DNA from 4 places in the Streptomyces sp. NBC_01384 genome. Region 1 is predicted to be linked to each of the others. Evidence: riboswitches for the same ligand, from Rfam matches in the RefSeq annotation. Region 1 holds a riboswitch; each other region holds the start of a gene.
What was found. A riboswitch is a leader RNA that binds a small molecule or an ion and turns the genes downstream of it on or off. The one in region 1 is predicted to bind thiamine pyrophosphate.
Positions count from the first base shown of each region.

Region 2: linked by a shared signal. The riboswitch ahead of thiC (phosphomethylpyrimidine synthase ThiC) and the one ahead of OG747_RS41480 (purine-cytosine permease family protein) in region 1 are both predicted to bind thiamine pyrophosphate.
Region 3: linked by a shared signal. The riboswitch ahead of OG747_RS31660 (thiamine ABC transporter substrate binding subunit) and the one ahead of OG747_RS41480 (purine-cytosine permease family protein) in region 1 are both predicted to bind thiamine pyrophosphate.
Region 4: linked by a shared signal. The riboswitch ahead of thiO (glycine oxidase ThiO) and the one ahead of OG747_RS41480 (purine-cytosine permease family protein) in region 1 are both predicted to bind thiamine pyrophosphate.

Region 1 is NZ_CP109559.1:9,026,696-9,034,467, forward strand. Features, by position in the region: gene OG747_RS41460 (hypothetical protein) at 1-196, opposite strand, end outside; gene OG747_RS41465 (class I SAM-dependent methyltransferase) at 819-1,493, shown strand; gene OG747_RS41470 (hypothetical protein) at 1,490-1,675, shown strand; gene OG747_RS41475 (maleylacetate reductase) at 1,681-2,760, shown strand; TPP riboswitch at 2,822-2,916, shown strand; gene OG747_RS41480 (purine-cytosine permease family protein) at 2,906-4,315, shown strand; gene thiD (bifunctional hydroxymethylpyrimidine kinase/phosphomethylpyrimidine kinase) at 4,356-5,192, shown strand; gene OG747_RS41490 (ArgE/DapE family deacylase) at 5,223-6,497, opposite strand; gene OG747_RS41495 (Lrp/AsnC family transcriptional regulator) at 6,681-7,118, shown strand; gene OG747_RS41500 (hypothetical protein) at 7,099-7,443, opposite strand; gene OG747_RS41505 (hypothetical protein) at 7,610-7,765, opposite strand; gene OG747_RS41510 (hypothetical protein) at 7,769-7,772, shown strand, end outside.
Region 2 is NZ_CP109559.1:4,909,556-4,917,327, forward strand. Features, by position in the region: gene OG747_RS22505 (SsgA family sporulation/cell division regulator) at 1-137, shown strand, start outside; gene OG747_RS22510 (YibE/F family protein) at 566-2,056, opposite strand; TPP riboswitch at 2,128-2,305, shown strand; gene thiC (phosphomethylpyrimidine synthase ThiC) at 2,298-4,127, shown strand; gene OG747_RS22520 (VWA domain-containing protein) at 4,344-5,831, shown strand; gene OG747_RS22525 (hypothetical protein) at 5,943-6,812, opposite strand; gene OG747_RS22530 (metallophosphoesterase family protein) at 6,994-7,772, opposite strand, start outside.
Region 3 is NZ_CP109559.1:6,885,352-6,893,123, reverse strand. Features, by position in the region: gene OG747_RS31680 (LOG family protein) at 1-634, shown strand, start outside; gene OG747_RS31675 (LAETG motif-containing sortase-dependent surface protein) at 785-1,480, shown strand; gene OG747_RS31670 (ABC transporter ATP-binding protein) at 1,748-2,908, opposite strand; gene OG747_RS31665 (ABC transporter permease) at 2,908-4,584, opposite strand; gene OG747_RS31660 (thiamine ABC transporter substrate binding subunit) at 4,560-5,636, opposite strand; TPP riboswitch at 5,715-5,833, opposite strand; gene rlmN (23S rRNA (adenine(2503)-C(2))-methyltransferase RlmN) at 5,882-6,988, opposite strand; gene OG747_RS31650 (DUF6479 family protein) at 7,196-7,555, shown strand; gene OG747_RS31645 (phosphatidate cytidylyltransferase) at 7,644-7,772, opposite strand, start outside.
Region 4 is NZ_CP109559.1:2,564,461-2,572,232, reverse strand. Features, by position in the region: gene OG747_RS11575 (deoxyribonuclease IV) at 1-442, opposite strand, end outside; gene pknB (Stk1 family PASTA domain-containing Ser/Thr kinase) at 532-2,478, opposite strand; gene OG747_RS11565 (thiazole synthase) at 2,679-3,473, opposite strand; gene thiS (sulfur carrier protein ThiS) at 3,477-3,677, opposite strand; gene thiO (glycine oxidase ThiO) at 3,674-4,876, opposite strand; TPP riboswitch at 4,874-4,985, opposite strand; gene OG747_RS11550 (NAD(P)/FAD-dependent oxidoreductase) at 5,327-6,490, shown strand; gene OG747_RS11545 (Rv2175c family DNA-binding protein) at 6,902-7,273, shown strand; gene thiE (thiamine phosphate synthase) at 7,424-7,772, shown strand, end outside.

The DNA.
Region 1 (7,772 bases):
TTGTGTAGTACGACTCGGCATCACGTCCCTGGTCCCCGCCAGCACTTACCGGACCGGTAGCCGGCACGATGTTGCTGCTCAGCCGGCGCAGCGCAATCTGAAACACGATCTGCTCGAACACGTGGTGCTCGTTGCGGCCCGCCAACTGCTCAAGCAGAAACTGGATATAGCGTTCGGTCTCAGGGAAAGTCGCCACACAAGGATTCTCTCCCACACCACTGACAACGGGCGTGCTGTCGGCGGGAACGTCGTGAGCCCCGATCTGCTGCGCGCGGGGGAGCAGCCGCCCACCCACGATCGGGGCGGGCAGACGTGATGGGTGACCGCGTCAGGGCCGAGAGGGCCCGGTGAATGAGGCAGCTCGAAGTCGCGGCTGCTGTGCGAGTGAGCGAGCGGTCGGTGGAGCGGTGGTGCCAGCCTGGCGAGAGCGCGGCGAGGTCTGGGTCCCCCGTTGCAGGGTTCTAGAGGGACGGCTTGGGGACCAGTTGGGGACCACGCGGTGTGCGCGCTGGTGCACAACGGAGCCTACTATGCACATTATCTGTCCCGATTAAGTCTGCTATATCCAGAAAATACCCTTGACCCCTACTCCTGGGGGTCAAGGGGTCGCAGGTTCAAATCCTGTCGTCCCGACTGGAGATGTACTCATAGTCGCAGATCGGAGCCCTGTCTCACTGAGGTGAGGCGGGGCTCTCGGTCGTCCTGGAGATGGGCGCAAGCGGCCCCGGGACCACCCCCCCCGCGCCACACCGCGGCCAGGGCAAAGCCGTCGGCGAACACCCCGCACCGCCCGCCGCGCCGTCCGTAGCATCGGTGCCATGAGTCCTGGGGCAACAGCGCCGTACGACGAACACGCCGACTGGTACAACGACTTCATGTCGGCGGGAGCCGGCGACTACATCCAGCGAGTGCACGCCACGATCCAGGATCTGCTGGGCCCGGGCGACGGCCCGTGCCTGGACGTGTGCTGCGGGACGGGTGCCCACGCGTCCGTGCTCGCCGGGCTGGGACGGACGCCGGTGGGGGTGGATCTCTCGCGCGGGCAGCTGCGCCATGCGGCCGAGCGGCTGCCCGTCGCCGTGGCCGACGCGGCGGCCCTGCCGTTCGCCGACGCCTCCCTCCCCGCCGCCGTGTGCGTGCTGGCCAGCACCGACGTACCCGACTACGCCGCCGTGCTGCGCGAGACCGCCCGGGTACTGCGCCCCGGCGGGCGCTTCGTGCACCTCGGGGTGCACCCGTGCTTCATCGGCGCGTTCGCCGACTGGAGCGACCGGACGAGGATCGTGGTCGACGAGCGGTACGCCGACCGGTCGCGCAGCTTCGACGCCTGGAACCCGGCCGGCGTCCGCGCCCGGGTGGGTGCCCGGCACGTCCCCCTCGCGGACCTCCTCAACGCCGCCGCGGCGGCCGGCCTGCGGATGCTGCGGACCGCGGAGGCGGGCCCGGGCGGCGTCCCCGATCTGTTCGGATTCCGCGCCGAGAAGACGTGGTGAAGGACGGCGTGAAGGACCACCTCGACTCCGACTCGGTGTTCGACGTCAAGAAGAGCCTGGTCCAGGACTTCACCGAGACCGACGACCCGTCTCTGGCGGGGGAGTTCGGGGTCCCGAACCCCTTCCGCCACGCACGCTTCGACCTCGTACGGGAGCCGGAGCGACCAGAACGACCAGAATGACATCAATGAACACGCCTCTCGACTTCTCGTACGAGACCCAGCCCGCGCGGGTGGTCTTCCGGCCCGGCGCCGCGGTGTCCGCGACCCCCGGCGAGGCCGCGCGGCTCGGTCTGCGCAGGGTGCTGGTGGTCTGCGGCAGGAGGGGCGAGGACACGGCGCGCGCGGTCGCCGACGCGCTGGGCGAGGCCTGCGCGGGGCTGCATGCCGAGGCCGGCCAGCACGTGCCCGTCGAGGTCGCCGACCGGGCGGTCGAGGCGGCGCGCGCGGTGGGCGCCGACGGCTGTGTCGCGGTAGGCGGCGGCTCGGCGATCGGCCTCGGCAAGGCGATCGCGCTGCGCACCGGCCTGCCGCTGATCGCCGTGCCCTCCACCTACTCCGGCTCGGAGATGACCCCGGTCTGGGGCCTGACCGAGCACGGCGCCAAGCGCACCGGACGCGACCCCGTCGTCCAGCCCCGCAGCGTCGTCTACGACCCCGAGCTCACCCTCGGGCTCCCCGTCCCCCTCACCGTCACCAGCGGCGTCAACGCGCTCGCGCACGCTGTCGAGGCCCTCTACGCCCCCGACACCTCACCCCTCGTCTCGCTCATGGCCGAGGAGGGCGCACGGGCGATGGCGGACGCCCTGCCGCTGGTGGCCGCCGCACCGGACGACCTCGATGCGCGCGGCAGGGCCCTGTACGGCGCATGGCTCTGCGGTGCCTGCCTCGGCGCCACCACCATGGGCCTGCACCACAAGCTGTGCCATGTCCTCGGCGGCACCTTCGGCCTGCCGCACGCCGAGACGCACACGGTGGTCCTCCCGTACGCCCTCGCGTACAACGCGCCCGCCGTACCCCAGGCGATCGCGACCTTGTCGCGCGTCCTGGGCACCGACGACGTACCCCGCGCTCTGCGGGAGCTGGCCACCGGCCTCGGCGCTCCCCACAGCCTCGCCGAACTCGGCCTGAAGGAGACTGACTTGGCCGAGGCCGCGGAGCGGACCGCCGGGCAGGCGTATCCGAACCCCCGCGAGGTCACCAAGGACGGTGTGCTGGGGATTCTGACCGCGGCGTACGAGGGCGGGGAGCCGCGCGTCGACTCGTAGCCGTGCCGCGTGTGCACCCTTCCTCTGGGGCGTATGCGCGGGCCGGGCTATCCTGACCGCCGAACCGGACACGGGGTGCCCCGCACGAGGGCTGAGATCACACCCGTCGAACCTGAACCAGTTAGGACTGGCGGAGGGATGTCTCATGTCGTTGCCGTATGCCCGCAATGCTCGCGATGAGGTGGCCGTCGGGGGCCCGCAGGGCGTTTTCGACGGGCGGATGCCCACCGCCCCGGGCGATCTGCGCGTCGAGGCGCGAGGTATCGCCCCGGTCCCGGAGGACCACCGCTACGGCGGCCCCGGCCGCCTGTTCACCGTGTGGTTCGCCCCCAACCTGACCATGACCGGCGTGTTCACCGGCACCGTCGGCATCGCCCTCGGCCTGGACTTCGCCACCGCGCTCGCCGCCGTCGTGCTGGGCACCGTCCTGGGCGCGGTTCCGACCGCGTACCTCGGCACCTGGGGCAGTCAGACGGGCGCCGGACAGCTGCCGCTCGCCCGGCTCGCGTTCGGGCGGGCCGTGGTCGTCCCCGGCGCCCTGCAGTGGCTGTCGTCCATCGCCTGGGACGCGCTGATCGGCCTCTTCGGAGGGGACGCGCTGGCCCAGCTGTGCGGCTGGCCGTTCTGGCTGGGCGTGCTGGTCATGATGGCGGCGCAGGGCGCGCTCGGCGTCCTCGGCTACGAGGCCATCCACCGGCTCCAGAGCGTCATGACCTTCGCCCTCGCCGCCGCGTTCGTGGCCCTGACCGTGAAGCTTCTGAGCGGTGCCCACACCACCGCCACCGCCACCGCCACCGCGCACGGCGCCGACCAGGCCGGTGCCTTCGTTCTGACCTGCACGATCGCCCTCAGTCTGGCGCTGTCGTGGGCCCCGTACGCGAGCGACTTCAGCCGCTATCTGCCGCGTACGGCATCCCGCCCGCGCATGTTCTGGTACACCCTGGCCGGCATCAGCGTGTCCTTCGTGGCCGTTCAGGCGCTCGGACTGTGGGGCGCGGCCGTCTTCACCGACCAGACCGCCCGCGGCGTGGACACCCTGCTCGGAGGGGGCGCGCTGGGCGCCTTCGGCCTGCTCGCCGTGGCGCTCGCCGCGCTGAGCAGCAATGCCATGAACGACTACAGCGGCTCGCTCGCCCTGCAGACCATGGGCGTACGGCTGCCGCGCCCGGCCGCCGCCGCGCTGGCCGCCGTCCTCGGCTTCCCGCTCGTGCTGTGGATGCACGCCGCCGACACCACGGCCCGCTTCCAGAACGTCCTGCTGCTCGTCGGCTACTGGATTCCCGGGTTCGTCGCGATCGTCGCCGTCGACTGGCTCGCCCGGTCCAGGGCCCGCGGCGGCGCCCCCGTCGACCTGGCCGCCGAGAGCGCCCGCCCGCAGTCGTGGTGGCCCGCGCTCGTCGCGTTCGTCACCGCCTTCGCCGCGGCGCTGCCGTTCATGAGCACCAGCCTGTACGTCGGTCCGGTCGCCGAGGCCCTGCACGGCGCCGACCTCGCCTACGGGGTGGCGTTCGTCGCGGCCCTGCTGGTCTACGCCCCGCTGCGCCTGCGCCGCTGACCCCGCCCCCTTTCACCCCTCGTACGGAGTGACACTCACCATGCTCCCGATCACGCCCAAGTCCACGTCCACGCCCCCGTCCACCGCACCGCCCCGCGTCCTGACCATCGCAGGATCGGACTCCGGCGGTGGCGCGGGCATCCAGGCCGACCTGAAGACGATGCTCGCGCTGGGCGCGCACGGGATGAGCGTGCTGACCGCGGTCACCGCGCAGAACTCCGTTGGCGTACAAGGCGCTTGGGAGCTTCCCGCCGAGGCGGTGCGCGCCCAGTACCGCAGCGTCGTGGACGACATCGGGGTGCAGGCGGTGAAGACCGGCATGCTCGCCTCGCCGCTGCTCGTCGCGACCGTCGCCGAGCTGCTGTCGGACGTCGGCGCGCCCGTGGTGGTGGACCCGGTGAGCGTCTCCAAGCACGGCGACCGGCTGCTGGCCGACGACGCGCTGGACGCCGTACGGACCCTGCTGCTGCCGGTCGCGACGGTGGCGACACCGAACCTCGACGAGACCGCCGAGCTCACGGGGATCAAGGCGACGAGCGAGCGTGACATGGACCGGGCCGCGGCACGGCTGCTGTCGTACGGGCCCCGCTGGGTCCTGGTGAAGGGTGGCCATCTGCCCGGCGAGGCCGTCGACCTGCTGACCGACGGCGGCGAACAGCACTGGTTCCGGGCCCCGCGTCACGACAACCGCCATACGCACGGCACCGGTTGCACTCTGGCCTCGGCCATCGCGGTGGGGCTGGCCCAGGGGCGGGCGGTGCCGGAGGCGGTGCGGCTCGCGAAGGAGTACGTCACGGGAGCGATCGCGGCGGGATTCGCCCTGGGCTCCGGCCTCGGACCGGTCGACCACGGCTGGCGGATACGCGCGGGGCGGTGAACCCCGTGGTGCGGTTCCTGCGGTGCGGCGCTACGCGGTTCCTGCGGTGCGTAGTGTCGTCAGGACCAGCGTGCGGGCGACCGCGACCGTCTCCGCGAGCGACACCCGCTCGTCGGGGCCGTGGGCCAGGCGCACATCCCCGGGGCCGTACTGGAGTGTCGGTATGCCCGCCCCGGCGTACAGCCGCAGATCGCTTCCGTAGGGGGCGCCGCGTTCCCGGGCCCGGGGCGCACCGGTGGCGTCCGCGTGCGCCGTGCCCACCACCTCGCGCAACGGATGTCCGGCGGGCAGCCGGCCGCTGGCGAACTGGCCGCCGGGCCAGGTGACGACCGCGGGATGCTCGCGCAGCCAGGGATCGGACGCGCACGCCTCGGCGATCCGGCGTTCGAACTCGGCGCGGGCCGCGACCGGTTCCTCGCCGAGCCGCAGCCCCAGCCGCCCGTCGGCGACGAGCAGACCCGGCACGCTGCTGGCCCAGTCACCGGCCTGCAACATGCCCACGGACACGCTGTACGGAATGGGGTACTCGGCCATCAAGGGATCCGGCTCCTTGTTGCGGACGAGCTCGAGCCGGGCGAGGGCGGCGGCGATCGGCCCGTAGGCGTCGATGGCGCTCACTCCGGCGTCACGGGTGCTCGCGTGCGCGGACCGGCCCGGCACGGTGATACGGAAGGTCAGGGCGCCCGCGTTGGCGGTGACCAGCGTGCCGCCGGTCGGCTCGGAGATGACGCAGGCGTCGCCGCGGTGGCCGCGGTGCAGGGTGCCGAAGGCCCCGATCCCGCCGTCCTCCTCGCCGACGACGAAGTGGCCCGCCACGGTGCCGCGCAGCCGTACCCCGGACGCGCGGATCGCCGCGAGGGCGGCGACGTTGGCGACGACCCCGGCCTTCATGTCGCAGGCGCCCCGGCCGTGCACGACGTCACCGCGCACCCTCGGCACGAAGGGGTCGCCCGCCCACTGTGCGAGGTCACCGGGCGGTACGACGTCCACATGACCCTGGAGGATCACGGTCGGGCCGTCCCCGGCGCCCGGCAGCGTCGCCACCAGCCCCCACGCCTCGTCACGCGGCACCTCCGTACCAGGGAAGCCGGGCGCGGCGCGCAGGCCGGGCAGGTCCATGGACCACAGGTCGACGTCCGGGCCGAACCGGCCGAGCTCCCGCGCGAGTCGGTGCTGCAGTTCGGACTCGGCCGCACTCCCGGTCACGCTCGGCACGGCCAGTATGTCGAGCAGCAGCGCGGCGAGGGCCGCTTCGTCGACCGCGTCCAGGGCGGCGGCCTCCTGGGAAGTGAGCACTGTGCGCATGTCAGGGGATGCTACGAACGGTGCGCTCGTGCAATCAATCACCGTTTGTTTCACCCTGGAACTGTTTTCTTGCGAAAATGACGCCACTACGGAGATTTCTTGCACAGATGTCTTGCACAGATGTCTTGTACAGGCGTCTTGCACGGGTTTCTTGCGCTAGGGGAATGGGTGAGGGGCGTGGCCATGGACGCCATCGACGAGGCCATCGTCCGGTGTGTGCTGCGCAATGCGCGCAGTACGTACGCCGAGATCGGCAAGGCCGCCGGGCTCTCGGCACCGGCGGCGAAGCGGCGCCTCGACCGGCTGGTGGCCGACGGCACCATCCGTGGCTTCACGGCGCTCGTCGACACCCAGGCGCTGGGCTGGCGGACCGAGGCCTTCGTCGAGGTGTACTGCAAGGGCAATCCGACCCCCGCCGAGCTGCGGCGGGACCTCGAGGCCGTGCCGGAGGTGGTCGAGGCCTACACGGTCTCAGGGGCCGCGGACGCGATGGTGCACATGATGGCCCTGGACATTCCGCATCTGGAACGGGCCATCCAGCGGGTGCGCGAGGCCAGGGTCATCGAGCGCACCGAGAGCGTGATCGTGCTCTCCGGGCTCATCAACCGGCCGCGGGTCTGAGCCCGTTCCACGGGCGGGGCAGCGTCTCTGGAACTCTGTGTGTGCCTGTGGTTTCCAGGCTTTTCGGGCGCGGCTCGTCCACCCCGGCGGCCAGCACATCCAGGGAATCCTCATCCCACCGGGCGGCCACCAGAGCACCGGCCAGCTCCCGGCTCAACTGGGCCAGAAAACCCACCCGTTCCAGCAAGACACGCTGCCCGACCCGCTCACCACTGCCCTCCAGCACACCGGAGAAGGCGGTGCACGTCGCCGTCGCCATCAGCCTGGCCATGCCCGCCACCCCGCTTTCCCGCACGTGTCCGGTCATCTTCAGCAGCGGCCGCATCCCGGCACTCCGATCGGCCTAACGACCGCCCATCACAAAGACACGGCCTTCCCGCACCCTCAGGGTCCGGGAAGGCCGGGAAAGTGCGGGAAGACCACGATCGTCGGCATCCGACGAGGACGAGACGGAGATCACCCGTCAGGCCGCGATCGTCGAGGCCGCCCTGTCACCCCGTACGCCCCGAGAGGACCTGCCCTTCGGCCTCCCTGCCTCGTACTGGCTGGACCTGCGCTCCTATGACCCGGTTGCCACCGCCGCCGCCCTGGACAAGCCGCTGCTGATCCTCCAGGGCGGCCGCGACTACCAGGTCACCGTCGAGCACGACTTGA
Region 2 (7,772 bases), 4.1 Mb from region 1:
CGGCGCCGCTCGTGGCGTTTCTCGACCGCACGGACAAGCTGGTGCCGCTGGGGCAGGAGCGTTCCCTCGCGGACTTCGACACCCATCTCGACGAGGCGCTGGACCGCATCCTGGCGGAGGAGCAGAGCGCGGGCTGAGGAGTCCCACATCCCTCAGCGGAGTAACGCTTCCTCACCCGCAACACGGGCGTGGGGAGGGTCTCCAACGGTGCGGCGATTGGCTTGGTGAAGCCGCGGAAAGCTGATTCCGGCTCGGGCGTGACCCTATGGACTGCCTCTCGTTCTAACCGACATACACGCCGCGTGTTTGAAATGCGCGCGGTCCCCGCCACTGGCATCGTGTTTCACCTGCGGTGACCGGTTCAGCGTCCGGCGGGGCAGCGATCCCAGGGTGTGCCCGACCCGAAAGAGCCGGGCACAGTCCAGACGCCGGCACCGCGTCACCGCCAGTGACGCCGCACACGGGCTCCACCCAAGGATCGGCCCGGACTCGTCCGCGCTCGCCATCGCTTCCACCCCTCGGGGCCACGCGACAACCCAGGATCCTCAAGAGTTCCAGAGACGCTTCAATGCTTGCGGCGACGGCCCTTCCCACCGCGTACCGGCGCCCTGCTCCCCGCGGGCTCCGCGGGGACGGCCGTACCCCCCGGAGTCCCCGAACTCTCCGGACGGTCCGCCGAGACCACCAGGGCCGCCAACGCGGTGGTCACGGGCACCGAGGCGACCAGGCCGATCGAGCCGACCAGGGTGCGTACGATCTCCTCCGCGACCAGCTCGCTGTTGGCGACTGTGCCCACACTGCTCTGCGCGATCGAGAAGAGCAGGAGCAGTGGGAGCGCGGCGCCCGCGTACGCCAACACAAGCGTGTTGACGACCGATGCGATGTGGTCGCGGCCGATCCGGATGCCCGCGCGGTACAGGTCGCGCCAGCCCATCGTCGGATTGGCCCCGTGCAGCTCCCAGACCGCCGACGTCTGTGTCACCGTCACATCGTCGAGCACACCGAGCGAACCGATGATGACGCCCGCGAGCAGCAGACCGCTCATGTCGATGGACGGGTACAGACCGTGGATCAGACCGGTGTTGTCGTCCGTGTTGCCGGTCAGCGCCGCCCAGCCGATGAACTCCGAGCCGAGCACACCGATCAGCACCAGTGAGAGCAGTGTGCCGAGCACCGCCACGGACGTCCGGGCCGAGAGGCCATGACACATGTAGAGCGCGATCAGCATGATGGCGCTCGCCCCGACCACCGCCACGACCAGCGGGTTCGAGCCCTGCAGGATCGCGGGCAGGATGAACAACGTCAGGATCAAGAAGCTGACGGCCAGCGCGATCAGCGCCATGACGCCGCGCATCCGGCCCACCACCACGACGGTCAGTGCGAAGATCCCGGCGAGCAGCGCCATCGGGAACTGCCGGTTCACGTCGGTGACCGAGTACTGCAGATCCTTGGGCGCGGAGGGCTCGTAGGCGACCACGACCTTCTCGCCCTGGTGCAACTGCCGTGACTGGTCCGGCTGGACGATCTCCGTGAACGTACGGCCCTTGTCCTTGCCGGTGTCGATCCGGATCGTCGCCTTCTTGCAGTCGCCCGTCGCCTGCCGCTGCGCGGAGGAGCCCTCGGCGGTGGACGTGTCGCCGGTCGGGGTCTCCCCCGATGCGTTCACGGACTTGCAGTCCACCTTGTCGACCTTGGTGACCGTGGCCTGCTGGGTCTGCCGGTCGAAGCCGACACCGGTGCGCTCGTGGGAGGGTGCGCCGCCGGGCCAGAGCACCGTGAGACCCACAACGACCGCGGCGGCGAAGGGGATCAGAATGGCCGCGATGACCTTGCGCAGGTGCTTGGAGACGGGAGCGGCGGGGCCATGGCTGTGACTGTGCGAGTGTCCCGACCCGTGCCCGTTCCCGGGGTCCTGCTCATGCTCATGGCCGTCACCCGGTCCGTGTCCGTGTCCGTGTCCATGCCCGCCTTCGGAGCCGTGTCCATGGCCGTCACCGGTGCCGGGTCCGCGCGGCGGCTCGGAGGGTGGGAACGGGGGCTGCTGCGTTGTGGTCACCGACCGATCATCGCAAGAACGGCGAGGGCCCTCTGTTCACCGCGCCAGATATGACGCTAGCGTGGAGGCACCTTTGCACACGCGGGAGCTCGGAGCACCGGGCTGAGAGGGCGCTGACCTCCGTCTCAGCGATGTTTCACGTGGAACGAGTCATGTTTCACAAGAGACGTCGGCAGACGGAATCCGCTGCGTCGACCGCTGAACCTGTTACCGGGTAATGCCGGCGTAGGGAGTAGGTCTCATGACCAACAAGGACGTACGCACGCCTGCCTTCAGCCAGACGGATGGGGCACCGACCGTGCCCGAAGGTGGACAGCCGCAAGAGGCCGGGAGGTCCATCGGCTGGCACAAGGCACATGTCGGAGGTTCGCGCCCCGATCTGCGAGTGCCGGTCCGTCAGGTGCACCTCACCAACGGGCGGTCCGTCACGCTGTACGACACCTCCGGTCCGTACACCGATCCGACCGTGGACACCGATGTACGCAGGGGTCTCGCGCCGCTGCGTGAGAACTGGATCATCGCCCGCGGTGACACCGAGGAGTACGCGGGCCGTACCGTCCGTCCTGAGGACGACGGGATCAAGCACACCTCGCCGCGCGGGGGCCTGCGCAACCTCGACGCGGTCTTCCCCGGGCGGCCGCGCCAGCCGCGCCGGGGCCGCCCCGGAGAGGCGGTCACGCAGCTCGCGTATGCGCGTCGCGGTGAGATCACGCCCGAGATGGAGTTCGTGGCGGTCCGCGAGAACGTCGACGCCGAGGTCGTCCGCGAGGAGATCGCCGCCGGCCGCGCGGTGCTGCCCGCGAACGTCAACCACCCGGAGATCGAGCCGATGATCATCGGCAAGCGGTTCCTGGTGAAGGTCAACGCCAACATCGGCAACTCCGCGGTCACCTCCTCCATCGAGGAGGAGGTCGAGAAGATGACCTGGGCGACCCACTGGGGCGCCGACACGGTCATGGACCTGTCCACCGGCCGCAACATCCACACCACCCGTGAATGGGTCCTGCGCAACTCCCCCGTTCCTATCGGCACGGTGCCGCTCTACCAGGCGCTGGAGAAGGTCGACGGCCGTGCCGAGGAGCTGACCTGGGAGATCTACAAGGACACGGTCGTCGAACAGGCCGAACAGGGCGTGGACTACATGACCGTCCACGCGGGCGTGCGCCTGTCGTATGTGCCCCTCACCGCGAACCGCAAGACCGGCATCGTCTCGCGCGGCGGCTCCATCATGGCGGCCTGGTGCCTCGCGCACCACAAGGAATCATTCCTGTACGAGAACTTCGAGGAGCTCTGCGAGATCCTCGCGGCGTACGACGTCACCTACTCGCTCGGCGACGGGCTGCGGCCCGGGTCGATCGCGGACGCCAACGACGCGGCCCAGTTCGCCGAGTTGAGGACGCTCGGGGAACTCAACACGATCGCGAAGCGTTTTCACGTACAGACGATGATCGAGGGCCCGGGACATGTCCCGATGCACAAGATCAAAGAGAACATCGACCTTCAGCAGGAGATCTGTGATGAAGCTCCGTTCTATACGCTCGGTCCGCTGACGACGGACGTCGCGCCGGCGTACGACCACATCACCTCCGGCATCGGTGCCGCGATGATCGCCTGGTGGGGCACGGCCATGCTCTGCTACGTCACGCCCAAGGAGCACTTGGGCCTGCCCAATCGTGACGACGTCAAGACCGGCGTCATCACCTACAAGATCGCCGCCCACGCAGCCGACCTCGCCAAGGGGCACCCAGGTGCGCAGGAATGGGACGACGCGCTGTCCGACGCCCGCTTCGAGTTCCGGTGGGAGGATCAGTTCAACCTGGCCCTCGACCCGGACACGGCACGGGAGTTCCACGACGAGACCCTGCCGGCCGAGCCCGCCAAGACGGCGCACTTCTGCTCCATGTGCGGCCCGAAGTTCTGCTCGATGAAGATCAGCCAAAGTATCAGCGAGCGGTTCGGCGGTGCGGTGGCTGAGGGAGCGTCGCCGGAGGAGATCGCCGAGGGGATGCTGCAGAAGTCGAAGGAGTTCGCGGCGAGCGGGAACCGGGTGTATCTGCCGATCGCCGACTGACGAGTCACGGGGCGGCGCTCATGGCGGGCCGACCATGAGCGGCGTCCCCGCACGGGCAGTGGCGGAAGCGTCGTGGGCGCTCTGAGGCCGGCGAGCTGGTGTCGGTCGTCGTCGTGTGCGGGTTCCTTCCCGACCTACGACTGCTGTGAGCCGTTCGATGCGCGGGGATGCGTATCGAATGGCTCCGGGGGCGGGCTCTCTCGGCAGACTGGGCGCATGACATCGACATCCATGAGCAAGGGCGCCAACCTTCCCGTCGCCGCCGGGGCGGTGCGGGCCGAGCTCGGCTGGAGCGGCGGGGCCGGTGCGCCGGACGCGGATGCCTCGGCACTGCTGCTCGGCGCGGATGGACGGGTGCGGGACGACGGTGACTTCGTCTTCTACAACCAGCCACAGCACGCCTCCCACGCCGTACGGCATCTGGGGAAGCGGCGGGACGGCGGTGCCACGACGGACACGGTCGAGGTGGACCTGCGCGCCCTGGAACCGGAGATCGAGCGGGTCGTGCTGTGCGCCTCGGCGGACGGCGGCACCTTCGGTGAGCTCTTCGGGCTGACACTGCGGCTGCTCGACGCCGGGACACTGCAGGAGTTCGCGCGTTTTGAGATGGAGGCGACGACGGAGACGGCGTTCATCGGGGGTGAGCTGTATCTGCGGGGCGGTCGATGGAAGTTCCGGGCGGTGGGCCAGGGGTATGCGTCGGGGCTGGCCGGTCTGGCCACCGACTTCGGTATCAGCGTGGAGTCCGACGAGGCCGCCGTCTGCCCGCCGGAGCAGACGGCCGCGCCCGCGGCCCGACCGACGGCGCCGCCTGTGGGGCAGCCGGCGGGCACGCCTGTAGTTCCGCCCGCGCCCGCGCCGGTGGTCACGCCGACGGCTGCCCCTGCCCCTGCGCCCGCCGCACAGGTTCCCCTGGCACCCCCGGCGGCCTCCCCGCGTCTGAGCAAGGCCGAGGAGCGGCTTCCCGTCGACATGCGCAAGCGGCTCTCGCTGCGCAAGGAGCAGGTGGCGGTCAGTCTGCGCAAGCACGGTGCGGCGGGGGTCACGGCGCGCGTCGTGCTGATCCTCGACGCCTCCGGTTCCATGTCCTTCCTGTACTCGAAGGGCGTCGTCGCGGACGTGGTGGAGCGGATGGCCGCGGTGGCGGCTCAGTTGGACGACGACGGGGTGATGCAGGCGTGGACGTTCGCCTCCCATGCGGCCCGGCTGCCGGACTTGAGCCTGGGCGAGTTGCCCGAGTGGCTGGAGCTCCATGTCCGGGTCGGTGAGCTGAGCCTGTTCCGGCGGAGCAGGAAGCCGCGGAAGGGCCTGCTGCCGGGGCAGGTGGACATGCGGGCGGTCGGTATCCAGAACGAGGAGCAGAAGGCGATCGCCGATGTGCGCACGTATGTGCGAGAGCATCCGGCCGTCGATCCCACACTGGTGCTGTTCTTCTCCGACGGAGGTGTCTATCGCAACAAGGAGATCGAACAGGAGCTGCGGGACGCGGTCGAGGAGCCGATCTTCTGGCAGTTCGTGGGTCTGGGACGGTCCAACTACGGCGTGCTGGAGCGGTTCGACTCGCTGCCGGGCCGACGCGTCGACAACGTCGGGTTCTTCGCCGTGGACGACATCAGTGGCGTACCGGACCCGGAGCTGTACGACCGGCTGCTCTCGCAGTTCCCAGCCTGGATGACGGCGGCGCGGCAGCTCGGCATCATCTGACGGCGCCCGCAGAGGACCGTACGAGCGTGTGCGCCGCGCGGACCCGTGAGGGCCCACGCCGTATCGGCGCAGGCCCCTGCTCCCGTCACCCCGGTGTCGGCACGCCGGGTGTCACTCCGGCTGGTGCTCGGGGCCTCCGAAGTCGGGGCTGGTGAAGTCCGGGCTGGTGAAGCTCGGCCGTGGGCCCGCCGCGGGGCCGCCGTCGGGGCTGCTGAACCCCGGCCGGTCGTAGCCGAGGTGCGGCATGCGGCCGGTGGTCGGCGTCGGTGACGGACGACCCAGTGCCGCCGTGCCCGGATCGGCGAGGGCCTCCCGGAGGAACGGCATGATGCCGCGCTCCAGCAGGGCCTCGCGCCAGGCTTCCCTGGCCCGGGCCACCTCCGCGTTCAGGTCGCCGGGTGCTCCGGCCCGCAGCGAGGACGAGCCGTTGCGCAGGGCGGTCAGCAGCAGCCCGACCGCGGCGACCAGGATCGCGGCCGCCGTGACCGCGCCGAAGACCCACCCGGTGGTCAGGAGGGTCTGGGCGAACGCGAGCTCGGGGGTGAGCACCTTCAGGATGAACCCCACGAGCAGGAAGATCGCCGCGGCTGTCCCGGCGAGGACGGGGGCGAGCACCGCGACGACGGCAGTGACGCCGGCTCCGGCGGTCTCGGTGACCTCCCCCATGGTGGCGGCGAGCCCCACCGCGGTCGCGCCCGGCTCCGCGGAACCGGCTTCTTCGCTCACGGCTGGGGTGGACGGCGCCGGGTGGCGCAGTTCCTCGCGGACCTTCACGTAATGCGCGTACTCGGTCGCCGCGGCCGCCGTGATGAGCGCGGTGGCGTTGAGCGCCATGGTGCGCAGCTGTTCGAGGTTGAGCCGCTGGCCGACAGCGGCGAGTTCCGGGCGGTATGGGGCGGAGCGCAGCGCCTCATCGAGGAGCCGCCCGTATTCCTGGCGGTCCTCGCTCAGCAGGTGCTGCGGAACGCTGTTCATGTGCATCCCCCGATGCTCCGTAGGGCTGGTGGCTCGCACGCTGACGAGCCGTCGGGCAGAAACGGAGGGGAGCCTGCTACGGATAAACCGATGGTAGAGCGGTGACGGCACGCCGTGACAGGGGGTTTCCAGAAATTGCCCCCTGGCCAGCGCAGTCCTCCGTGGGGGACGCCTGCCCGAAGAACGCTCAGCTATCCAGGGGCAGTTGCTGGACCAGCAGTTTTCCGGCCATGGTCACTCCGCCGTCCATTGCGATGGCCAGTCCGGCGGCGTAAAGATGCGGTCCTTCGACCACGGGGCCCGCGCTGTCCTCGCCGTCCTCCGAGCCGACCTCGCCCAGGAGGTACGGGATCGGGCTGTGACCATGGACGATGCGGGTGCCGCCGTAGGTGTCCAGCAGGGAGAGCACGGCCGCGGGGCCGTCGTCGCGGAAGGCGAAGCGTCTGGTGAACTTCCGGAAGAGGTCCCAGCACTCGTCCGCGTCGTTGCGCGTGAGAGTTTCGCGGATGGTGTCGTTGACCGCTTCGATCGAGTCGCCGTAGTCGAGGTAGGCGGTGGTGTCGGAGTGCACCAGGAGGTGTCCGTCGACCTGCTCCATGGCGTCCAGCCGGGCCATCCACTGCAGGTGGTGGTCCTGGAGCCGGTCCATGTCGGTCTTCTGGCCGCCGTTGAGCAGCCAGGCGGCCTGGAAGGTGGCGGTGCCCGCGCCGGAGTTGACGGGAGTGTCGCCGAAGCGTCTGGCGCCGAGCAGGAGCAGCTCGTGGTTGCCCATGAGCGCCTTGCAGTAGCCGCCGGCCGCGGCCGCCTCGGCGGACAGCCGCATCACGAGGTCGATCACCCCGATGCCGTCCGGGCCGCGGTCGGTGAAGTCGCCGAGGAACCACAGGCGCGCGGTCCCGGCGGACCAGTTGCCGGCGGCGTCGATGAGGCCCTGCTCCTGGAGCGCGGCGACCAGCTCGTCGAGAT
Region 3 (7,772 bases), 2.1 Mb from region 1:
CGCCATGGCGCGTGGCACGGAGGCGTACGAGGGCGCGGCGCGCCTGGGCCGCGAGCTGGCTCGCGCCGGTTTCACGGTCGCCACCGGCGGCGGCCCGGGCGCGATGGAGGCCGCGAACCTCGGCGCGTACGCCGCCCCCTTCGACGATGCCATGCTCACCGAGTCGCTCCGCATCCTCGCCAAGGCACCGTCGTTCACCCCTTCCATCACCGACTGGGCGGACGCCGCCTTCGCCGTACGGGAGCGCTGGCCGGACGGCGGCCCCTCCGTCGGCATACCCACCTGGTTCTACGGCCACGAGCCGCCGAACGCCTTCGCCTCGCACATAGCCAAGTACTTCGCCAACGCCACCCGGGAGGACGGGCTGTTGGCCCGCTCGAACGCGGGTGTCGTCTTCCTGCCGGGCGCCGCCGGGACCGTACAGGAGATCTTCGACAACGCGACCCCGAACTATTACGAGTCGCGTGGCGAGCCCACCCCCATGGTGCTCGTCAACCGTGCGCACTGGACCGAGAAGCACCCCACCTGGCCGCTCCTCCAATCGCTTGCCCACGAGCGGTCCATGGAGTCCCGGATCGCTCTGGTGGACCGGATCGACGAGGCCCCGGAAGCACTCAAACGCCTCGGTGGTTAATGACCAGGCAAAGCCAACGGCACGGCGGGGCATATGCATTGACAGCACTTACCCACCACTTATAAACCTTTGAGGCCCGAGGGGTGGCTGTTGCCACGGCGGAGCCCCCCTTAAACCCCCCAGCAGTTGCGCATTCTGTGAAGGGCAATCGTGTCCATATCTCGCCGTACCGCACGTCCTGTGCGAATCCTCGGCGTTGCCTCCGCCACGGCCGCGCTCGCGCTCGGCCTCGCCGGCAACGCATTTGCCTGCAACATCAGTGAGTTCTCCGCCGAAGCCACGTGCGACGGCACCAAGGGCGTCATCACCGTCACCGACGTCGACAGGTCCGGCACTTCAGCGGTCGTCTCCGTGTTCCTCGAGAACAACGGTGCCGACGCGCAGAAGATCGGCCAGCAGGAGGTCAAGGGCTCCAGCACGGGTGTCACCATCACCTTCGACGAGGACTGGAAGCCGAACGCCACGTACCGCGTCCACGTCAAGGCCGCGAACCAGGTCGACAAGGACATCCCGACGAACGTGACCGCTCCGTCCACGGCCTGCAAGACCGAGGAGAGCCCGACGCCGTCGGCCACCCCGTCATCGTCGGAAACCCCCTCCTCCCCCTCCTCTGCCTCCTCCTCGGAGACGCCTTCCGCGACCCCGTCGGAGTCGGAGAGCAGCGCCGCGCCCGCGACGCCGGGCGACAACGCCCCGTCCCCCGCGGCCGGTTCCTCGAACCTCGCCGAGACCGGTGCTAACTCCAACACCCCGATGATCGCCGGTATCGCCGGTGCCCTCGTCGTGGTCGGCGGCGGAGCGGTGTTCTTCGGTATGCGCCGCCGCGGCGCCTCGAAGACCAGCTGATCCATACACCGTACGCACCAACGTGTGGCCCGCCCCCTGTCAGCGCTTTCCAGGGGGCGGGCCACACGCCTGTCCGCACCCACCACTGCCGGCTGACACCCTTCTCGGCGAGTTCGATGACCCACTCGGCGTTGAGTTCGGGGGTGGTGTCGGTGGTGTGGGGGTGGATGCCGCGGCCCGGTGGATCACCAGCTCGGCCGGGTCCCCCCTCGGCCTCAGGCCACCCGATGAGCGGAACCTGCTCGTCGGGGATGCTCGATCGGCACCCTATGCGGCCGAAGACTCCCCGAGTACGACGATTTCGGCCGCGTCGAACGCCACCCCGACCTCGTCCCCGGGCGCGGGCGCCTCCCGCAGCGCGCACGCCGCTTCGAGCCGCGGGCCGCTCTCGGGCTGCAGTCGTACGGCGACATGGGTGCCCCGGAAGGTGCGTGCGGCCACGGTGCAGCGCAGCCCGTCCGCGGGGGCGCCCAGCCGTACACCCGCGGGCCGCACGAGCAGCGTGCCGGGGCCCTGGGGGGCACCCTCCGGCACCGGCAGCTTCCCCCACGGGGTGTCCGCGGCCCGTCCGCTCACCGTCGCCGCGACCACGTTGTCGAAGCCGAGGAAGCGCGCCACGAACTCGTCCGCCGGGCGCTGCCAGACCTCGAGCGGTGTACCGGACTGGGCGATCCGGCCGTCGCGCATCACCACGACCCGGTCGGCGAGCGCGAACGCCTCGCCCTGGTCGTGTGTCACGGCCAGCACGGTCGTGCCCAACTCGCCGAAGAGTTCGCGGAGTTCCATGACCAGTCGTTCGCGCAGCGAGCGGTCGAGCTGACCGAGCGGCTCGTCGAGCATCAGCAGCCGGGGGCGCGGCGCGAGGGCACGGGCCAGCGCGACCCGTTGCTGCTCACCGCCGGAGAGGGACGCGACGGCCCGCCGATGAGCCCCGGGCAGTCCGACGAGTTCCAGCAACTCGCCCACCCGTCCGGCCTGTCGATCCTTCGACGCACCGTGCATCCGCAGCCCGAAGGCGACGTTGCCGCCCACGTCCCGCTGGGGGAAGAGCTGGTGGTCCTGGAACATCAGCCCGACGCCCCGTTTGTGCGCGGGCACACCCGTCTGGTCGCGGCCGCCGAGGAGCACCCGCCCGGCGTCGAGCGCCTGGAGCCCGGCCACCGTCCGCAACAGCGTGGACTTGCCGCTGCCGCTCGGCCCGAGCACGCACACGATCTCCTGCTCGGCGACGTCGAGGCCGACGGCGTCGAGGACCGCCCGCCCGCCGAAGCGCACGGTCGCCGCCTCGATCCTCAGCAGGGCGTCCGGTGTTGCCCGCGGCTTCTCCTCGGCCTCCCCCGCCGTCTCTTTCACCTCCCCCACCGTCTCTTTCACCTTCTTCGTCGCCTCTTTCACCTGCTCCGTCGCCTCTTTGGCGAGCCGCGTCATCAGAACTCCCCCGTCCGGTCGGTGCGCACGCGCTCCAACAGCAGCAGCGCCACCGCGCACACCACCATCAAGATCGTCGAAAGGGCCATCGCCTGGCCGTAGTTGAGGTCACCCGCGCGCCCGAGCAGCCGGGCCACGGCGACCGGCAGCGTCGGGTTGTCGGGCCGCGCGATGAAGACCGTCGCCCCGAACTCGCCCAGCGACACCGCGAAGGCGAAACCCGCCGCGATCAGCAGCGCCCGCCGCACCATCGGCAGGTCGACCTCCCGCCACACCCGCCAGGGCGAGGCCCCGAGCACGGCCGCCGCCTCCCGCAGCCGTCCGTCCACCGCCCGCAGCACCGGCAGCATGGTCCGTACGACGAAGGGGACGCCCACCAGCGCCTGCGCGAGCGGCACCAGAATCCAGGAGGACCGCAGATCCAGCGGCGGTTCGTCCAGCGCGATCAGGAAGCCGAACCCGACGGTGACGGCGGACACGCCGAGCGGCAGCATCAGCAGCGCGTCGAAACCGCGCTGGAGTCGGCCGGTACGTCGGGTGAGCGCCGCGGCGGCCAGACCGCCGATCACGATGGCGATGGCGGTGGCGGCGAGCGCGTACTCCAGCGAGTTGCCGATCGCCGCGATCGGTGCCACCAGGAAGACGCCGCCGTCGGCCGAGGTCAGCGCCTTGTAGTACGCGAATCCATAGCCGCCGGGGGTGTCGAAGGACCGCTGGACCAGTACGCCCAGCGGCAGGACGAGCAGGACGACGATGCTCGCCAGGACCCCGCCCAACAGCGCCCACTGCCCGGCCCCGCGCGGTCGGCGCGCGGTCACCTCGGGAGCCACCAGGCGCAGGGCGGTCTCCCGGCGGCGTACGGTCCAGGCGTGCACGGCGAGGATCGCGCCGACGGCCACGAACTGGATGATCGTCAGCACGGCCGCGGTCGCGAGGTCGAAGATCTCCGAGGTCTGCCGGTAGATCTCGACTTCGAGGGTGGAGAAGGTCGGCCCGCCGAGGATCTGCACCACGCCGAACGAGGTGAAGGTGAAGAGGAAGACCATCAGCGCGGCGGCGGCCACGGCCGGGCTCAGCGCCGGGAGCGTCACCTTGCGCCAGGCCGCGAACCGGGAGGCGCCGAGCATCCGCGCGGCCTCCTCCTGACGCGGGTCGAGCTGCGACCAGAGCCCGCCGACGGTCCGTACCACGACGGCGTAGTTGAAGAAGACATGTGCGAGCAGGATCGCCCACACGGTGGTGTCCAGCCGTACGCCCCACAGCTGGTCCAGCAGCCCGCCCCGGCCCACCAGGGCCAGGAACGCCGTACCGACCACGACGGTCGGCAGCACGAACGGGACGGTCACCACCGCCCGCAGCACCTGCTTGCCCCTGAAATCGAAGCGCGCGAAGACATACGCGCCGGGGAGCGCGATCAGCAGCGTGAGCGCCGTGGAGGCGAGCGCCTGCCAGGCGGTGAACCACAGCACATGCCGGATGTCCGACTGTGCGAGCACCTCGCCGATCCGTCCGAACTGCCAGACCCCGTCGACCTTGAGGCCGCGGGCCACGATCGCGGCCACGGGGTACGCGAAGAAGACGGCGAAGAACGCGACGGGCAGGGCCATCAGCCCGAGCCGCGTCGCGCTCCCCTTACGGGTCTTGCGCGGGGCTACTTCAGTACGAGCGAGGTCCACGACCTGACCCACTGATCACGGTTGTCGGCGATCTTGGCGGGGGCCATGGTCTCGGGGTCCTTGGCCTGGGGGCCGAACTTCAGGAACACCTGGGGTACCTGAGCGGCTTCGCGGACCGGGTACACGAACATGTTCAGCGGCATGTCGTCCTGGAACTCCTTGGTGATCAGGAAGTCGAGGAGCGCCTTGCCGCCCTTGGTGTTCTTCGCGTTGCTCAGCAGCCCCGCGTACTCGATCTGCCGGAAGCAGGTGCCGTTCGCGACCCCGGTCGGCGCGGTCTGTGGCTTCGGGTCGCCGTAGACGACCTCGGCGGGCGGGGAGGAGGCGTAGGAGACGACGAGCGGCCGGTCGGCCTTGGCCTTCTTGCCGCCGGAGGACCCGGAGAACTCGTCGTTGTAGGCCTGGTCCCAGCCGTCGACGACCTTCACGCCGTTGGCCTTGAGCTTCTTCCAGTAGTCCTGCCAGCTGCTGTCGCCGTACTTCGCGGCGGTCCCGAGCAGGAAGCCGAGGCCGGGTGAGGACGTGGACGCGTTCTCCGTGACGAGCAGGTTCTTGTACGCGGGCTTGATCAGGTCGTCGAAGGAGGCCGGCGGGGCCAGCTTGTGGTCGGCGAAGTACTTCTTGTCGTAGTTGACGCAGATGTCGCCGGAGTCGATGGGCGTGACCCGGTGCTTGTCCTGGTCGACCCGGTACTCGGGGAGGATCTGGTCCGAGCCCTTCGCCTCGTACGACTGGAAGAGCCCGTTGTCGAGCGCCCGGCTCAGCAGGGTGTTGTCGACGCCGAAGAAGACATCGCCCTGCGGGTTGTCCTTGGTGAGGATGGCTTTGTTGACGGCCTGGCCGGCGTCGCCGTCCTTGAGGACCTTGACCGTGTAGCCGGACTGCTTCTCGAAGTCCCCCAGCACGCTCTTCGACACGGCCCACGAGTCGTGGCTGACGAGCGTCACGGTCTTGGAGTCCCCGGCGCCGTTGCTGTCGGAGGACCCGCACGCGGAGAGCGTGACCAGGCCCAGACCGACGGCCACGGCCGCGAACGTCTTGGTGGTGCTCACTGATTTCCTCCTGGCTGACCAGGAAGAGACGCGGCCCTGCCCGGAAACCTCGGAAGGTTCCCGGGCAGGGCGCAACAGCTTGAGTGATGCCCGAACTTCCTACCCAGAATGACCTGGGCAAGGTTCTGAGGGTCTGCGGCCCACCGGTGTCCCGGCTACCGCACTCTCAGCGCTGTGGCGCTCCCCTGTCGGAATATGAAGATGTCGGAATATGAAAATGTACGTACGCGGGTACGCGGGCCAGACTATCGCTCGGTCGCGGCGAGCTGACCGCACGCCCCGTCGATCTCCTGGCCCCGGGTGTCCCGGACGGTGACCGGCACCCCGTGGGCGGCGATCGCCTCGACGAACGCCTTCTCGTCCTCGGGCCGCGAGGCGGTCCACTTCGAGCCCGGCGTCGGGTTCAGCGGAATCAGATTCACATGCACGGGCTTGCCCTTGAGCAGCCGCCCGAGCCGGTCACCGCGCCACGCCTGGTCGTTGATGTCCCGGATCAGCGCGTACTCGATGGAGAGCCGGCGCCCGGACTTGGCCGCGTACTCCCATCCGGCGTCCAGCACCTCGCGCACCTTCCACCGCGTGTTGACGGGGACGAGGGTGTCGCGCAGCTCGTCGTCCGGCGCGTGCAGGGAGATGGCGAGACGGCACTTGAAGCCCTCGTCGGAGAACCGGTGGATGGCGGGGACCAGCCCGACCGTCGACACGGTGATCCCGCGCTGCGAGAGCCCGAGCCCGTCCGGCTCGGGATCGGTGAGCGCACGAATGGCCCCCACGACCCGCTTGTAGTTGGCGAGCGGCTCGCCCATGCCCATGAAGACGATGTTGCTCAGCCGCGCCGGACCACCCGGGATCTCGCCGTCCCTGAGGGCCCGCATCCCGTCCACGATCTGGTGCACGATCTCGCCGGTGGACAGGTTCCGGTCCAGCCCGGCCTGACCGGTGGCGCAGAACGGGCAGTTCATCCCGCAGCCGGCCTGCGAGCTGATGCACATGGTCACGCGGTCCGGGTAGCGCATCAGCACGGACTCGACGAGTGTGCCGTCGAACAGGCGCCACAGGGTCTTGCGGGTGGTCTCCTGGTCGGTCGACAGATGCCGCACGACCGTCATCAGCTCGGGAAGCAGCGCCTCCTGGAGCTTGCCACGCGCGGCGGCCGGGATGTCCGTCCACTCCGCGGGGTCATGCGCGTACCGCGCGAAGTAGTGCTGCGAGAGCTGCTTGGCGCGAAACGGCTTCTCACCGATCGCCGCAACGGCCTCTTTGCGCTCGGCCGGCGTGAGATCGGCGAGGTGCCGCGGCGGCTTCTTGGCTCCGCGCGGGGCGACGAATGTGAGTTCTCCTGGCTTAGGCATGGCTGTACCAGTGTCGCAGATCGAATCGTGTGACCTGCGGCCGTCCATCTGGATCCGGGATGGAGAGCGGAAAGGACCGCCCTTCGGGTGCCCGGTTCACGAGGCGACCAGCTGCTTCACGAGGCGACCAGCTGGTTCATGAGGTAATTGACTGGCTCATGAGGCGATTGACTGGTTCGTGAGGCGATTAGAGGGTATTTGCCTGGTATGAGTACCACAGCGATGCAGTTGGCAGAGAGAAGCGGCCTGCTGAGCCTTGGGCTGTTCCTGGTCGCCGCGGCCCTCGTGACGCTGCTCGGCGGCAGCTTCTGGCTGAGCTGCCGCATGCGGTCCCGCGCACCGCGCCTGCCCCGCCCCGACGAGCAGCCGCACCTGCCGCCGGACGGCCCGGTCCACGAAGTCCGGGAGTTGCGGGAGCCCGCCGAGATACCCAAGGTGGCCAAGGGCGGACATGCTCTCACCCCGTACGAGCTGACCCACACACCAAACCGCCCGAGCCCGTTGAAGGAGCCGCCACGCTGGGCCGAGGGCAAAAGCGGCTCGTTCGGCAGCGGCGGACTCCACTGACCCGAAACATATGGGTGAGGAGCTCGCCGTCCTGTGGACAACGAGCCCCTCACCCATATGTACGCAGGTCAGCCGAGCCTTGTGAAGATCAGCCGGACCCTACGAAGAGCACCAGCAGCAGCCACACCACCGGAGCCGTCGGCAGGAGTGAGTCCAGCCGGTCCATGATGCCGCCGTGCCCCGGCAGCAGCGTTCCCATGTCCTTGATGCCGAGGTC
Region 4 (7,772 bases), 6.5 Mb from region 1:
ACGGGTCGTCGTCGTGGGTCAGCTCGTCGAGCAGCGGCAGCAGACGCTCACGGACCTGTGCGAGGGCCACGGAACGCTCCCGGCCCCCGGTGGCGCTCCCCGTGTGCACGACCACACCGAGCGCCCCGATCTCCCGGCCCCGCCGCAGCGAGTGCCGCAGCGACTCCACCGACTTCTCGACCGTCGCCTCGGTGTGCGAGCCGAAGTTGATCAGGTATGGGGCATGGACGTACGCGGGGATCGACTCGGCGGCACAGGCCGCGCGGAACTCCTCGTCCTGCCGGGGATTGCCGGGGGGCGTCGCCCAGCCGCGCGGGTTGGCGACGAAGACCTGGACGGTCTCGGCGCCCATCTCGCGCGCATAGGTCAGGCCGACGGAGTTGAGGCCGCCGGCCACGGGGACATGGCCGCCGACGGGGTTGCGGAGCTGCTTGCTGGTCACGCCCTTCAGGGTGTCACGCGCTTCTGGCTGCCCCGTCGGCGGTCCTCGGAGCAGTGAGGATCTCCGGCTCGGCCCTCGGAATCTCCGGCTCAGCGGATCTCGATGGTGATCGTCGACCCCTTGGGCGCGGTCTGCCCGCCGTCCACCGACTGGCTCTTGACGTGGTCCCCGAAGAGGCCGAGCAGCCCACGGTCCTCGCTGACCTTGAACCCGGCGGCCTCCAGCTTCGTCTTCGCGTCGTCCACGCTGTCGCCCACCACGTCCGGGACCGAGACCATCTCGGGGCCCTTGGAGATCGTCAGCGTGACGGTGTCGCCCCCGGCGGCCTGGCTGCCCGCCTTCGGTGACTGCTCGGCGACCTGACCCTGATCGAACTCCGAATTGACCTGCGTGGAGGCGATCCTCACCTTCAGGCCCGCCTGCTCCAGCTCCGCGGTGGCGTCCGCGACGGACGCGCCCGTGACCTCGGCGACCTCCACCGGGCTGCCCTTGCTGACGGTGAGGGCGATGGCCGAACCGGCGTGCCGCTCCGTGCCCGCTCCCGGATCCGTACGGAGCACAAAGCCCCTGGGCACGTCCTGGCTGAACTCCCGGGTGACCATGCCCGCGGCGAGTCCGTCACCCTTCAGGACCTCCCGCGCCTTGAACAGCGCGAAGCCCTTCAGATCGGGCACCTTCACCGTCTCCGGGCCGTCGGAGATGGTCAGCGCCACGGAGTCGTTGTCCCGGATCCGCGAGCCCGGCGCCGGGTCGCTGCTGATGACGGTGCCGCGCTTCACGGTGTCGCTGTAGGCGTGCTTGACCTGCCCGACGTCGAGACCGGCCGCCTTGATCCGCGCCTTGGCCTGCACCTCGCTCTTCGCCAGCAGCAGCGGGACCTTGGTGAACTGGCCGGAGTTGATGTACCAGACGCCCGCGCCGAGCCCGAGCACCAGCACTATCGCGGCGACGATCGCGAGCATCCCGCGCCGGGGCCGCGAGCCGCGCCGCGACGGTACCGGCGCCCCGGACTCGAACCGGCTCGTCTGTTCGAACCGACTGGTCTGATGGAGCGCGGCGTCGTCCTCGTCGTCCTCGTTCACCGGCAGCAGGCGTGGCACGGACAGCGAGCGCGGTATCACGCTCGTACGGTCGCCCGCGTTGTCGTGGCCCACGGCGAGCGCCTGTGGCGGTACGGCGTCGAGCTGCTCGGCGGTGAGCCCGGCCCGCGCCTGAAGAACCTGGCCGAGCAGCGCCACCGCGTCGTAGGGGCGCCCCTCGGGGTTGCGGGCGGTCGCCGCGGCGACCAGTTCGTCGAGGGCCGAGGCCAGCGCGGGCACGGCGGCCGACGGCGGTGGCACGTCCGCGTGCAGATGCTGGTAGAGCACCTGGGCGGGGGAGTCCCCGGAGTACGGCTTGCCGCCGGTGAGCATCTCGTACAGGACGACCCCGCAGGCGTAGACGTCGACGCGGGTGTCGGCGGTACCGTGCTCGATCTGCTCGGGGGCGAGGTACGACACGGTGCCGAGCACGGCCCCCGTCGTGTTCGTGACGGTGTCCACGGCCCGGACGAGACCGAAGTCGGCCACCTTGACCCGGCCGTCGTCCCCTATCAGGACGTTCTCCGGCTTCATGTCGCGGTGCACGAACCCGGCGCGATGCGCGGCGCCGAGCGCGGCGAGCACCGGCTCCAGGACGTCCAGCGCGGCCCGCGGCTGCAGCGCGCCGCGCTCGCGCAGCACGTCGCGCAGGGTGCACCCGGCGACGTACTCCATGGCCAGATAGACATACGACCCGTCCGCGCCCTGGTCGAAGACCTGCACCACATTGGGGTGCGCGAGCCGGGCCACCGACTTGGCCTCCCGGATGAACCGCTCGACGAACGAGCCGTCGGCGGCCAGCGTCGGGTGCATCACCTTGAGCGCGAGCACACGGTCCAGGCGGGTGTCCAGGGCCCTGTAGACCGTGGCCATCCCGCCGACCGCGATCCGTGCGTCGACGCGATAGCGGCCGTCGAGCACCTGCCCGACAAGCGGGTCCTGAAGGGTCGTATCCACGCAGGCGAGTCTACGAGCCGCCACTGTCACCCCTCACCCTTCCGGCCCATACCGGGCCGGGACTGCAGCGGACCTGTGACGCATCTCGCAAGACATCCCGCACCCGCCGACGGCGAGACCCGCCCACAGGCGACCGCACCTGTAGGCGGGCTGGAAACGGACGGTGCGCGGGCGGGAGGAAAAACCCCGGCGCCGGGCGCCTAAAAAGCAGGCCGCTCAGGATCCAACCGAGCCAGCCCCTCCGCAGGAGAAGACGCGGCGGCGAAGTGCCGCCGAGGAATCCGCCCCGCACGCCAGGCAAGCCGCCCGGCCGCCACGGCGTGTTTCATCCCCTCAGCCATCAGCACCGGCTCCTGCGCCCGAGTGACGGCCGACGCCAGCATCACCCCCGCACACCCCAACTCCATCGCCAACGCCGCGTCCGACGCCGTACCGGCCCCCGCATCCAAAATCACCGGCACGCGCGCGTGCTCCACGATCAGCTGAAAGTTGTGCGGATTCCGGATCCCCAGCCCGGACCCGATCGGCGACCCCAGCGGCATGATCGCCGCGCACCCGACATCCTCCAGCTTCCGCGCGAGCACGGGATCGTCGTTCGTGTACGGCAGCACCGTGAACCCGTCGTCGACCAAGACCTCGGCGGCATCCAGCAACTCGATCGGATCCGGCAGCAGGGTGCGCTCGTCGGCGATGACCTCCAGTTTGACCATCTCGGTACCGAGCGCCTCCCGCGCGAGCCGGGCGGTCAGCACGGCCTCGCCCGCGGTGAAGCACCCCGCGGTGTTCGGCAGCACCCTGATGCCCAGCTTGTCGAGCACGGACAGCACCGAGCCGTGCGCCGCGGGATCGACCCGCCGCATCGCGACCGTCGTCAGCTCCGTGCCGGACGCCACGAGCGACCGTTCCAGGACGTCCAGGCTGGGTGCACCCCCGGTACCCATGATCAGGCGGGACGAGAAGGACGTACCGCCGAGGACAAAGGGATCGTCGGCCATGGGTCAGCCTCCTTGGACGGCGGTGAGGACTTCGACGCGGTCTCCCTCGGAGAGGGACGTGGACGACCACTGCGCGCGCGGGACGACGGTTTCGTTGAGCGCGGCGGCGACTCCGGACGGCGCGACGGTGAGGGTGGCGACGAGCGTGTCGAGGGCGGTGCCGGCGGCGATCAGCCGCCGCTCCCCATTGACGAAGATGTTCATGCGGGCTGCTCCGTGAGCGCCGTGCTGAAGCGCTGGGGGGTGAAGGGGCGTGCCTCGTCCGGCAGTTCTCCGGTGGTCAGGACGTGCGCCATGGCGTCTCCGGTGACGGGCGTGAGCAGGACGCCGTTGCGGTAGTGGCCGGTGGCCAGCAGCAGCCCGTCGAGCCCGGTCGGGCCGAGCAGCGGCGCGTTGTCGGGCGACCCGGGCCGGAGGCCCGCGCGTGTCTCCGTGAGCGGCAGCTCGGTGATCCCGGGAACCAGCTCGTGCGCGTCGCGCAGCAGCTCGTACACCCCGCCCGCCGTCACCGTCGTGTCCCAGCCCAGCTCCTCGCTGGTGGCGCCCACGACGAGCTCACCGTTCTCCCGCGGCACCAGATAGACCTGACTGCCGCGCACGACGGCCCGCACGGTCCGGCTCAGGAAGGGCGCGTACCGCTTCGGCACGGTCAGCCGCAGCACCTGCCCCTTCACGGGGCGCACGGGCGGCAGTACGTCGTCGGGCACGCCCGCGAGCTTCCCGCTGAGGCTCCCGGCGGCGAGCACCACCTGCCCCGCCGTCAGCTGTTCGCCGTCCGTCGTGCCGACGCCGGCGGCCCGGTCCCGTACGACGGTCAGCCGCTCCGCCCACGTCCGGTGGAACTCCACTCCGGCCCGCTCGCACGCCGTGACCAGGGCCTTCGCGAGCCGTCGCGGATCTATCTGGTGGTCGCCGTCGACCCGCAGCCCGCCGCGCACGCCCGGCGCGAGCATCGGCTCCAGACGGCGGCACTCACGTCCGCTGAGCCACTGCGAGTCGAGCCCCGACCGGCGTTGCAGGGCGTGCAGTTCGCGCAGATGGGCGCGGTCGTCGGCGTCCAGCGCGACGGCCAGTGTGCCGCACCGGCGGTAGCCGAGGTCCTGGCCGCTCGCCTCGCTGAGCTCGGCGGCGAAGTCGGGATAGCGCCGCGCGGAGGCGAGGTTCAGGCCCAGCAGGGTCTGCTCGCCGTAGTGCAGCTCGGTGACGGCGGCGAGCATTCCGGCGGCCACTCGCGCCGCCCCGCACCCCGGCTCGGGGTCCACGACCGTGACGGTGAACCCGCGCTGCGCGGCCCGCCACGCCGTGACGAGCCCGATGATCCCGCCCCCGATGACAAGGACATCTGATGTACGTGTATCCGATGTGCGTGCAGGTGCAGGTGCAGGTGTACGTGTAGGCGACATGGGCGTCCAGCCCCTCCCTTCGCCGGCATGACCCGGATCAGGTTCGTACGGTCGGAGGCCGCCAGCCTCCCTCTCAGCCCGGTGCGTCCGGGCTCCCGCGAGTGCTTTAACTTGGCCACCCTAGCCCGCTGCCGTATGCCTCAGTAAGGGAGCCTCCGTCCATGGCGCGTTCGCTCGACGGCCGCCTCGTCCTCGCGCCGGTCACGGCGAGATCTGGGCCGAGTACGCGGGCGGGGACGTCGTACGCGGGCACCTCGCCGGGACACGGGAGGGCAGCGGGACGAGCCTTGTGGAAGAGCTCACTGAGCACGTCCCCTGACTGACAGATTGTCAGTTGTCTATGGTGATCAGGTGAGCGAGCAGACGCAGGCACAGGCACAGCGGCAGGCGCAGTCGCAGTCGCAGTCGCAGGGGCGTACGGCACGGCGGGTCGTCATCGTCGGCGCGGGCATGGCCGGCGTACAGACCGCGGTCGCCCTGCGCGAACAGGGCTTCACCGGGGACGTGACGCTGATCGGCGCCGAGCCGCACCAGCCGTACGACCGGCCGCCACTGTCCAAGGCGGTGCTGCTCGGCACGGCCGAGGGCTCCGCCTTCGACATCGACTTCGAGGCTCTCGGCATCGAACTGCGGCTCGGCTGCGAGGCGCTGGGCGTGCGCCCCGGGGACCATGAGCTGGACACCGAGGCCGGGCCGGTGCCGTACGACGTCCTGGTCCTCGCCACCGGCGCGGAACCGATCCAGTTGCCGGGCGCGCAGGGCGTCCCCGGCGTCCATCTCCTGCGCACCCTGGACGATGCCGAGCGGCTGCGCCCCGTGCTGGCCCGGCAGCACGACATCGTGGTCGTCGGGGCGGGCTGGATCGGCGCGGAGTTCGCCACGGCGGCGCGCGAGGCCGGGTGCGCGGTGACGGTCGTCGAGGCCGCCGACCGGCCGCTGGCCGGGGCGCTGCCCGCTGAGGTGGCCGCGCCGATGACCGCCTGGTACACGGACAGCGGGGCCTCCTTGCGCACCCACGCGCGCGTGGAGCGCGTCGAGCCGGGCGCGGTGGTGCTGGACGACGGCTCCCGGGTGCCCGCGGGCGCCGTCGTCGTCGGTGTCGGCGCGCGCCCCGCCACCGCCTGGCTGGCCGGCTCCGGCATCGAGCTCGGCGCCCACCAGGAGGTGGTCGCCGACAACCACCTGCGCACTTCCGTGCCGGACATCTACGCGGTCGGCGACTGCGCCTCCTTCCCCTCGGGCCGGTACGAGGAGCGCCTCCTCGTCCACCACTGGGACAACGCCCTCCAGGGGCCGCGCACGGTGGCGGCGAACATCATCGGCGAGGTCCCGGTGGCGTACGACCCGGTCCCGTACTTCTGGTCCGAGCAGTTCGGCCGGTTCGTCCAGTACGTCGGCCACCACGCGCTCGCCGACACGACCGTCTGGCGTGGCGACCCCTCGGGCGCGGCCTGGACGGTCTGCTGGCTCCGCGAGTCCCGCCTCGTCGCCCTTCTCGCCGTGGGCCGTCCCCGCGACCTGGCCCAGGGCCGCCGCCTGATCGAGGCGGGCATGCCGATGAACGCGGAGATCCTCTCGGACCCGTCCCGCCCGCTGAAGGACGCCATGGCATAGCCGCCTCCGCCTCAACCGCCGAGGGCCTCCACCGGTCGGCCCTCTGGAGCCGGAGATCTCCCTTCCGCCGCCACGGCGAGCCGCCGGATGGCCGATTCCGGCCGTGCCGGGCCCGGCGGAGCCCGGGTTTGCCGCTGCGGCGCGTCGCACGGCGGCGGATTTCGGCGGCGCCGAGCGGCGGTCGGCCCCGGTCGGCTCCGGTCACCGAAGGTGGAACCGGTTCGGCGGAACGGGTCCGGCACAGCCGGAAAATCCCCTTTTTGTCACGGTAGTGGGGCACCTGGCGGTGGAGTCCGACGGCGTTGTGGGGCCGCAATCGTGGTCGAGGCTCCGCCCGATCCGTGGGGTTCGGACCGCTCCCCGGCGGACACTCGGGTACCGAGTGTCAGTCCGGGATGGCAGGCTTGTCCCGTGACCGAGATTGACGCAAAGATCGATGCTCTCGTCCCCGCCTGGCTCACCCTCCCCGACATCGCCGAACAGCTCGGCGTCGAGGTGACCCGCGTCCGGCAGCTGGTCAAGGAGGGCCAGCTGATCGCCGTACGCCGTGGTGAGAACCGCGCGCTGCACGTCCCCGCCGACTTCATCGACGGGAACGAGCAGAAGGTCGTCAAGGGCCTGGCCGGCACCTTGACGCTCCTGCGGGACGACGGCTTCACCGACGAAGAGATGCTCGAGTGGCTCTTCACCCCCGACGCGACCCTGCCCGGCACCCCCGCGCAGGCTCTGAGCGAGAATCGCGGCACGGAGGTGAAGCGCCGCGCCCAGGCGCTCGCCGTCTGATCCGACGAACCGTCCGGCGTACGGACCACGGCCGGCCCCGGACCACCCCGGCCGCCGCGGTCCGTACGCACCGCACCACGACCGTGCGCCGCGTACCACGACGGTGCGCAGCACCACGTCCGTACGCACCGCACCACGGGGGACATCCGCATGCCCGAGAACGCCGCCCGCGCCCAGCTCGCCGACGCCCGTGTCTACCTCTGCACGGACGCACGCAAGCGCCAGGGCGACCTCCCGGAGTTCCTGGACGCGGTCCTGGCGGGCGGCGTCGACATCGTGCAGTTGCGTGACAAGGGCATGGAGGCGGCCGAGGAGCTGGAGCACCTCGAGGTCTTCGCGGACGCCTGCGCCCGCCACGGCAAGCTCCTCGCGGTCAACGACCGCGCGGACGTCGCCCACGCGTCCGGCGCCGACGTACTCCATCTGGGCCAGGGCGACCTCCCGGTCCCCGCGGCCCGCGCGATCCTCGGCGACGAGGTCCTGATCGGCCGTTCCACCC